One region of the Halioxenophilus sp. WMMB6 genome, then DNA from elsewhere that is predicted to be linked to it. Evidence: predicted binding sites of a transcription regulator. Region 1 holds the regulator's gene; each other region holds the start of a gene.
What was found. The regulator sigma-54, encoded in region 1, starts transcription at its own class of promoters, with help from an activator protein. The targets are predictions, from matches to a motif close to GTTGGCACGNNNNTNGNNT.
Positions count from the first base shown of each region.

Region 1 (2,206 bases):
GTAGTCCTTGAGGGAGTCGGTCAATTCGACATGATGCCCGCTGATTGTAATTTGCATTGCAGTTCCTCTTTGTCGATAGGGTTCGGTGAGGTACCGAACCGGTTGCTTGAGGCGGCCTGAGCCGCCGTTACTGCGCTATTCACAAGAGACTAAACAGCGCAGCAGAAACCGATAAATCCTATGTCGTTACACCAATCGCTTACGCTCGTTAGAGGCCGCGATGCCGAGCGACTCGCGATATTTCGCAATGGTACGACGGGCAACCTGGATACCCTGGTCTGACAGAAGGCTGGTGATTTTGCTGTCGCTCAGGGGTTTTTGCGGGTCTTCGGCGGCGACGAGTTTTTTGATGATGGCGCGGATAGCGGTGGAGGAGCACTCCCCGCCGTTATCGGTGCTGACATGGCTGGAGAAGAAGTATTTCAGTTCAAAAATACCCTGCGGGGTGTGCATGTATTTTTGGGTGGTGACGCGTGAAATAGTGGATTCGTGCATGCCTACATCTTCGGCGATATCGTGCAATACCAATGGTTTCATGGCCTCTGGGCCAAAATCAAGAAAGCCCTGTTGTTTGTCGACAATACAGCTGGCGACCTTGAGCAGAGTTTCGTTGCGGCTTTGCAGGCTCTTCAAAAACCAGCGAGCCTCCTGCAGGTTGTCGCGCAGGAAGGTGTTGTCTTCACTGCTGTCTGCGCGTTTAACCAAGTTGGCGTAATTACTGTTAATACGGATTTTAGGTGCGATGTCTGGGTTTAGTTCCACCAGCCAGCGTCCGCTTTTTTTACTGACAAACACATCCGGTACGATGTAGCTGGTTTCGCTGCTGCCAATCAGCTCACCCGGGTGTGGAGTCAGCTGTTGGATCAATAAAATCGCCTGTTTTAGCTCGTTCTCTTTGATGCGGCAGCGGCGCATGATCTGTTTGTAGTCGCGGTTGCCGAGCTGTAGCAGGTGTTCGCTGACGATCATTTTAGCGGCGTCGAGGCATGGCGTATCTTTGGCGAATTGATTCAGTTGTACCATCAGGCACTGCGAGAGGCTCTCGCTGCAGGCGCCAATGGGGTCGAACAGTTGCAGACGGTGCTGGACGGCGAACACTTCGTCGATGTCGAGCCGGTCGTGATCGTCTTCGTCTGTGGCGGCATCCACCTCATTAGGCGCTTCCCATTCGCTATCGTCCGCCTCTTCTGGGGTGCCATCCACCACCCGCGCCAAGCCGCGGTAGATATCTTCAATGGGGGTGGAGAGCAGGCCGCTGGGCTCAACGGCATCGATGATGGCCATCGCAATCATGCGATCGCGGTCTGACATGGGGGTGAGGTTAAGTTGCCAAAGCAGGTGTTCTTGCAGGGTTTCGGTGTTGTCTATCTGGCTGTCGAAGTAGCTGTCGTCGCGCTCGGGGCCGACATTGCCGCTACCACTGCCTTGGTAGATGTCGTCCCAATGGGTATCGACGGGGAGATCTTCGGGAATGTTCTCCTGCCAGTCAGCCTCTTCTTTGTTGGATTCGCTGATGGTTTCGGTGGCGCTGCTCTCTAGCTTGAGATCAGCGTCGGAGCTGGATGAGCTGTCGTCACCCGAGTCTTCAGACTCGCTCACCTCCAACATGGGGTTGGACTCCAGCGCCTCTTGAATCTCTTGCTGTAGGTCCAAAGTTGAGAGTTGCAGCAGGCGGATGGCCTGTTGCAACTGAGGGGTCATCGTTAACTGTTGACCGAGCTTTAGTTGTAGAGACTGCTTCATATACGACGGTGTATCCAATAACGAAGACGGAAACCGGGGGTAGCTTCAATCTGCTATCGGCAGTGTAGTATTGAATAGGTCAGCTGTGCAATATATTTAAGCAATTTTTATGCCTAGAATTCATTCGCTGGAAGTTTTATCAGGCAGGAGTGGGAGATTTGTGGCTGATCGGCGATGTCTAGCGGCTATTTACTGCTGCCGCGCGCGCTTGAGAGGAGTTGCTTTGCGCCTGCCCCGTTTGCTTGCAACCCTGTGTTTGGGTGGCTTTGGGGTCGATGGGGCTTATAGTCGCGCAAAAAGTGGTTGAGGTAAAGAGGGTGGGCTTTATAACTTGAAGCTTGCGCCAAGGTAGGTATCTCTAACCAACTGATTATTGAGCACTGTCTCGGCATTGCCTTCGGCGATAATGTGGCCGCCGCCAACGATAAAGGCCTTCTCACAAATATCCAGGGTTTCGCGAACA
Region 1 is NZ_JAWMQR010000003.1:424,263-426,468, reverse strand. Features, by position in the region: gene hpf (ribosome hibernation-promoting factor, HPF/YfiA family) at 1-57, opposite strand, end outside; gene SBL51_RS10865 (RNA polymerase factor sigma-54) at 187-1,743, opposite strand; gene lptB (LPS export ABC transporter ATP-binding protein) at 2,068-2,206, opposite strand, start outside.

Region 2 (2,206 bases), on a different contig from region 1:
GTTATAAGCGGCTCAGATTGATTTGTTGCCAACGGATTGCGAGGTCACGCCGTAACGCATCACAATGGTTCCACCGTGCCCAAATTCGGCGCCCCTCCGGTCGTTACCAAGCGGTGTCGAGACACAGACCTGGCGAATGGTTAGCGCCCACAAATCAATTCACAATAGAAAACTCTGCAACTGATCACCCAACCAGCAACCCTCGTAACTTAGTGTAAGCCATATCCAATGAAAGCGCCCTGAAACCAGTATCGCAGTCATCCAATGCAAGGGGTTTAAACAGTTACCTGGCAAGCCTGATCATTCAGCAAATTCACAGGTTGTAATGTCGAGCGCATTAAGCCAACTGTTTAAAACAGCAATAACGAATGTGCCGGGAATTCAATAACAATTAATCGCAGAGGAGAGCATAAGCCTAGAGGTGGGAGTTGATCCGCCAGCATTGTTAGCCAACAATCAATTGCACGGCCGCTGTTCTTACATAAAAAGCGTTAAGCCCGATTCAACAAGAGAGGTCGAGAAAAAACGGGGCCAGTGCACAGCCCCTTAAGAGCAAGCTTCATGAGAGAATACCCGATGAGAACGGACTCACGGGCAATTTCAGTACAGCACAGAGTATGCCAACCTCTGGAATTTGTGCTAATCACCAAATTTTTATTGAACCACCAGCGCAGCCGAGGCAAAAAATCCGTTCATAACGAACTCACTCTTCTCAGTAGCAACGCAAAAGCTTATCGCCCACAGTCTGCCTGGCCACCAGTATCAATCCAACCCACTGGCGGAAAGGGGCAAACTCAAAGCAAGATGCCCAAATCCGGACCACAGCCCACAACCCCTGCACTATTAGTGATTGCATCGAACCATATAATCGCTGCCTGTAGAATAATCGCTGCCTGCAGATTAGTGGCGGCAGCACAACTGTTAGCAAGGCGGGCTTGGGGCGAGACGAGCGGCAAACCTACCCTTTATCGCCAAACAACTCATGGCCGCCCAGCGGCAACACAACACGATAAGCCGAATAATTATTTGGAATATTGATGGTCGTTTTTACGGAGCACGGCATTTTGGCAAGGAATCCGCTTAACGATAGAGTGCAACCATTTGTGATTGCGCAACATTAAAGTGCAAACACAGTTTTCCTGCGCCATTAGTTACACCTATCTTTTAATGAGAAATTTTGTTTCTATTGACGCTGATTTTCTTAGATGCAACCGACATGCAAGCCAACCTTCTTTACGGTCTTAACGACAAACCCAAACCACAATTAGCACTTACCGCTGCCGTGCAACACATCCTGGCCAGCTTTGTCGGCATCATTACCCCCACCCTGGTAATTGGCAGTGTCCTCGGCTTAGAAACAGAAATACCTTACCTGCTCAGCATGGCATTGCTGGTCTCCGGGGTATCCACTTTCGTCCAGGTGAAGCGCATTGGCCCCCTTGGCTCCGGTGTGATTGCAGTCCAAGGCACCAGCTTCGCCTTTATGGGCGCACTGATTACCGCCGGCTCGATAGTGAAACAACGCGGTGGCAGCAGCGAAGAGATCATAGCCATGCTGGTGGGCATCTGTTTTGCCGGTGCGTTTATCGAAATCTTCGTCAGCCAGTTCATCAGTAAACTGGGGCGAGTGATCAACCCCGTTGTGACTGGAGTAGTCATTACCACCATCGGTATCTCGTTGATTAAGGTGGGCATGACCGATATGGCGGGCGGTTTTGGCGCCGCCAATTTTGGTGCGCCCGCCTACCTACTGGTGGGCATCTCAGTTTTCTTACTGATCATTGTACTGAATGCGATGCGCAACCCCTGGCTGCGCCTGTCGGCGATTCTGATTGGTATGCTGGCCGGTTCCCTGGTTGGCTATGGCTTGGGTATTTTTGAGCCCCACACCATCCCCGGCCTGCCACTGGTTTCCCTACCCATCCCCTTTAAATACGGCTTCGACTTCGACTGGCAACTCTTTCTGCCGGTGGCATTTATCTACCTGTTAACCTCCATTGAAACCTCCGGCGATTTGACCGCAGTCAGCCATTTTTGCGGCCTACCGTTACAGGGCAAGGAGTATTTGGAGCGCATTAAAGGTGGGGTTCTGGCCGATGGTTTTAACTCCATGGTGGCGGCTGTGTTCAGCACCTTTCCCAACACCACCTTTGGCCAGAACAATGCTGTCATTCAGATGACCGGGGTTGCCAGTCGTTACGTGGGT
Region 2 is NZ_JAWMQR010000009.1:45,627-47,832, reverse strand. Features, by position in the region: gene SBL51_RS18565 (nucleobase:cation symporter-2 family protein) at 1,217-2,206, shown strand, end outside.
Region 2: a site for sigma-54 is predicted at 1,064-1,082, ahead of SBL51_RS18565 (nucleobase:cation symporter-2 family protein). Genes of this name have one in related genera too.

Region 3 (2,206 bases), on a different contig from region 1:
CGAGCCGTTTACTATTGCCGGCACTAGCTTTGCCGAAATCTCAGCCGATACCATTGGCTTGCTGCAAACCGTTGAAAGTATCGATGTTACCACCGCAGATGGTGCGCAGGATGCCATCGCCATTGTCGACGGTGCGATTGCCAATATCGACTCGCAACGTGCCCAACTGGGTGCGGTACAAAACCGCTTTGAAAACACCATTGCCAACCTGCAGAACATCTCTGAGAACGTCTCCGCTGCCCGTAGCCGAATTAAGGATACTGACTTCGCGGCTGAAACTGCAGAGTTGACCAAACAGCAAATTCTGCAACAAGCTGGTGTCTCAGTGTTAGCGCAAGCGAATCAGCTGCCACAAACAGTCTTGAGTCTGCTGGGCTAATATAAGCGTTAGTGAATTAAGGCATCGGCACAGGGACGTGTGGTTCTATGGATCGTGCCTTCATTCACTGAGTGGAGGGTGAGTCATGGATATAAACAACGCAGTAAATATTCGCCCGACAGCTGTCACCGCTAATCCCGCGTCCGCAGCACATGATGTAAAGGGAGCCCAAATCGCACAAGTCACAGCAACCCAGGCCGTAGCTAAGCCTGCGGTTGCTGAGCAAAGGGATCTGGAGCCTAAGGAGATTGAAACCGTGGTGGCGAATTTGAATGAATTCGCGCAATCCATTCGTCGAGATCTATCCTTTAGCCTACAGAACGAAACCGGGCAGGTGATTGTTGAAGTGACGGATTCGGAAACAGGCGAATTAATTCGCAAAATTCCGTCGGAAGAGGCTTTGCGTTTGTCTGAGAGAATTGCAGAAGTACGCAGTTTGATGACTTCCGTTGAAGCTTAATAAGTAACCTGGTGGAAAGCGGACTTAAGGATGCCTATCTTTATAGGCATCCTTTTTCGCGTTTCCAACGCAGACTGGGTTATCACCCAGGTGCGTAAGCAATGTTGCGGTGGTAGAGCCGGTAAGATCGGTTTACCGCGCTTACACCTGGGTATAACCCCACTGATTGGCCTGAAAGTTGCGTTTTTACACTTTTGAGCAAATTGGCCGATACCATAACTAAGGCGGCCAAACATTACCGGCAATTTATTGCCTATGAGGTGAAAAATGTCTATTACCTTTAACGGGATTGGATCTGGCCTGGATATCGATTCCATTGTCCAGGCGATAGTCGATGCCGAAAGGGCGCCAGCAGAAAGTAGACTAAACCGATTGGAGTCATCCACTACCGAAGAGCTCTCCGCTGTGGGGCAGCTCAACTCGGCGCTAAGCACATTTCTTGATGCTGTTGAAGCGTTGGGGGATGAAGAGCTCTATCAAGGCCGCAGCGTCAGTATTGGCGATCGGGATCTTCTTGGCGCCACCGCCTCTGAAACTGCTCAAACCGGTAACTATCAGGTACAAATCGAGCAGGTTGCCACGGCCCACAAAATTGCCAGCCAGGGCATTGCCAATAGCCAGGACCCCTTGGGTACAGGCACCATCACTATTCACCTGGGAGCCGGCTCATTTAGTCTCAATATCGATTCCGAAAATAACTCCCTGGTCGACATCCGCGATGCGATCAATGAGTCCGAGAATAATCTCGGAGTCAAAGCCTCGATTATTAACGACGATACCGGTGCCCGGCTGGTGTTAACCAGTACCCTGACGGGTTTTGATAATGTGGTAGCGGTAACCGTGCTGGATGACGATGGCAACAGTCGCGACAGCAGCGGTTTATCGCAACTGGTGTATGACCCCAATGATGTCGGTGGCGTGGGTGACGGTGGTGTAACCAATAATGGCAAAGAGCTGGCTGCCGCCTCCGACGCCATCGTCTATGTCGACGGTTTACAGGTAACCAGCGCCAGTAACACCATCGACAGCGCCATTGAAGGGGTGAGTTTAAACCTGTTGGCAGCGCAGGATAGTACCGATTTTACTAATGGCAATACCATTAACCTCTCTGTCTCCAATGACACGGGTGCCGTTAAAGATTCAATCAACAACTTTATTGATGTCTATAACAACTTTATGGGCATTATCGATCAGCTGACGGTGGTTGTGGTTAACGATGGCTCCACCGGCAATGTGACCGGTGCATTAACCGGCGATGCCACGGTTCGTAGCCTGGTATCCACCATTCGGGATCGACTGCAGATTGGCGTTAGCGATAATCCGGAAGGGCTGCAATATCTGGTCAACCTCGGTATTACCACCGATGA
Region 3 is NZ_JAWMQR010000005.1:207,307-209,512, forward strand. Features, by position in the region: gene SBL51_RS14165 (flagellin) at 1-379, shown strand, start outside; gene SBL51_RS14170 (flagellar protein FlaG) at 465-839, shown strand; gene fliD (flagellar filament capping protein FliD) at 1,107-2,206, shown strand, end outside.
Region 3: a site for sigma-54 is predicted at 1,005-1,023, ahead of fliD (flagellar filament capping protein FliD). Genes of this name have one in related genera too.

Region 4 (2,206 bases), on a different contig from region 1:
CTGGCTGAGGGCAGCAGTTTGTCGTCCGGGTTGGCGGCCAGGCGGGCGTTGGAGCCGACCGCGTAGAGGATCGCCAAGAGCACAAATGGCAGCAGTGCCAGGCCCAGTTTCAGGGGTGGTGTCGGTTTCAGGTTGATCAAGCGTTTCATGGCATCTCCCAATGGTGTCGGGGAGCCCTGGGTGGCTCATCCTGAGCCCGCCCATGCTGGAATGACTGTCGCGAAGTTAGCGGCAACTCCCTCTGCCGCTGGCGTGACCGGGACTAGAGCTTGCCGTCGGCGGCCATCTGCATGTAGGTCGGGTCGAAACGGAACTTGATGTTGCCCTTGTCGCCGTAGACACCGGCTGGGGTCTCGACACCGATAAAGCTGGCGTCTGGTGCGCCGTCGCCCAGAATACCGTGTTCGAAGGAGAACTCCGCCACCTTCTGCATGGTGCTGGTGAGCTTGTCGCTGTTGGTCAGCTCCAGCGCCGCGGCCGGGGTGTAGAACATTTGGGTGCTGGCCAGCTGGGCGTCGTAACCGGCGAGGTCGGTACCGGAGGCGTCGGCCATGTAGGTTTTGGCGGCGGTGGCGGCGTCATCACTACCACTCATGGTGGCCATAATTTCGTACCAGGCGCCGACCAGGGCTTTAGCCAGTTTCGGGTTGGCCTTGAGGGTTTCGGTGTTAATCACCAACAGGTCGATGATTTCACCGGGAATCTGTGAGGAGTTGAACACTTCGTGGCTGTCGGGCATGGCGGTGATTTCCGACAGCAGCGGGTTCCAGGTGACCACCGAAGTGACATCCTTGGTGCCGTAGATGGCGACCATGTCGGCGTCGGAGGTGTTGACCACGGTGACGTCGCGCTCAGACATGCCCACCGATTCCAGGCCGCGGGCCAGCAGGTAGTGAGAGACGCTCAGCTCTACCAGGTTGACGTTCTGGCCCTTGATGGCGGCCAGGGAGTCCTTGCCTTTGAGCACTACACCGTCGTTGCCGTTGGAGAAGTCGCCGACGATCAGCGCGGTGGAGTCAACGCCGCCGGCGGCGGGAATGGTGAGGGCATCCATGTTGGTCATGGTGCAGGCGTCGAATTCACCGGCGGTGTATTGGTTGATCGACTCGACGTAGTCGTTGATCTGCACCACGTCGATATCGATATCGTATTTGTCGGCCCATTTTTTGACGATGCCCTGTTCGGCACCATAGGCCCAGGGCATCCAGCCGACGTAGATCGACCAGCAGATTTTAAAGCTGTCGCGGGCAAAAGAGTGGCTGGAGATAGCGGTAAGACAAACAAGTAGCAGTAGATGTTTTTTCATGAGGTCCTCTCATTTTTTGTCGGTAACACAGGCTGTCGGAACGCAGGAGTACTCTTGGCAGCAGTGCCAATTAGTCTCCCGGGCTTTTATCCCGCCGTGTAACCTTCAAAAGCCAGGTTGGTGCAAAGCCAAACCGGGCTGTTGAGAGGTCGAGCGCTCTCGGACCAGTCGCTGGTAAAGGGGCATTGCCCTGTTACAGCCGGAACCCTAGCGCTCCATTTTGTCGAATTGTAGGCCGTCTAACCAAGAGTACGGTTAACTTTCAACCAGCAGGTAATGTGCCAACAGGTAAAAGCGAGTAAATCGGCGATGTTTGGCGGATTTGCCGCCCCTGGATGGTCAGATTATGCACCATTTGTGCGCTATTTCACCTTTTTCGTCTTTTTCTGGTGCCAGCTGTTAGATTTGTCACTGCCACCTTGTTCGCAGTCGTCAAAATCTACCTATTGCGTCTAGAATTAAAAGATACTCAAGCGTTTACCATTAGGCGATTAGAAAACAATAAGGGACAGGGAGATAGCATGGGCCGAGCTCATTGCAGCGGCTATCCGGGAGGGGTCTATAGTACGCGTGCGCACCAGTAAGGGATTTACGCTGCTGGAGCTGTTACTGGCTTTGGCCATTGGCGCTGTGTTGGCGGCGCTGGCGACCAACTCCTATCAGCGCTATCGCGAGCGGGTTGACCTGGCACTGGCGATTGCCGATATCACCACCATCTCCCAGCTGTTGGAACGTTATTATGTGGTGCATGGCAGCTTTCCGGCCTCTCTCGAAGAGGCCAAGATTGGGCTGTTCGATCCATGGGGTAACCCCTATCAGTACACCAATATCGCCCTCGCCAAAGGCAAGGGCGACCTGCGCAAAGATAAGAACCTGGTGCCCATCAATACCGACTACGAC
Region 4 is NZ_JAWMQR010000013.1:119,718-121,923, forward strand. Features, by position in the region: gene SBL51_RS22200 (ABC transporter permease) at 1-149, opposite strand, end outside; gene SBL51_RS22205 (putative urea ABC transporter substrate-binding protein) at 263-1,306, opposite strand; guanidine-I (ykkC/yxkD leader) riboswitch at 1,380-1,528, opposite strand; gene SBL51_RS22210 (prepilin-type N-terminal cleavage/methylation domain-containing protein) at 1,877-2,206, shown strand, end outside.
Region 4: a site for sigma-54 is predicted at 1,574-1,592, ahead of SBL51_RS22205 (putative urea ABC transporter substrate-binding protein). Genes of this name have one in related genera too.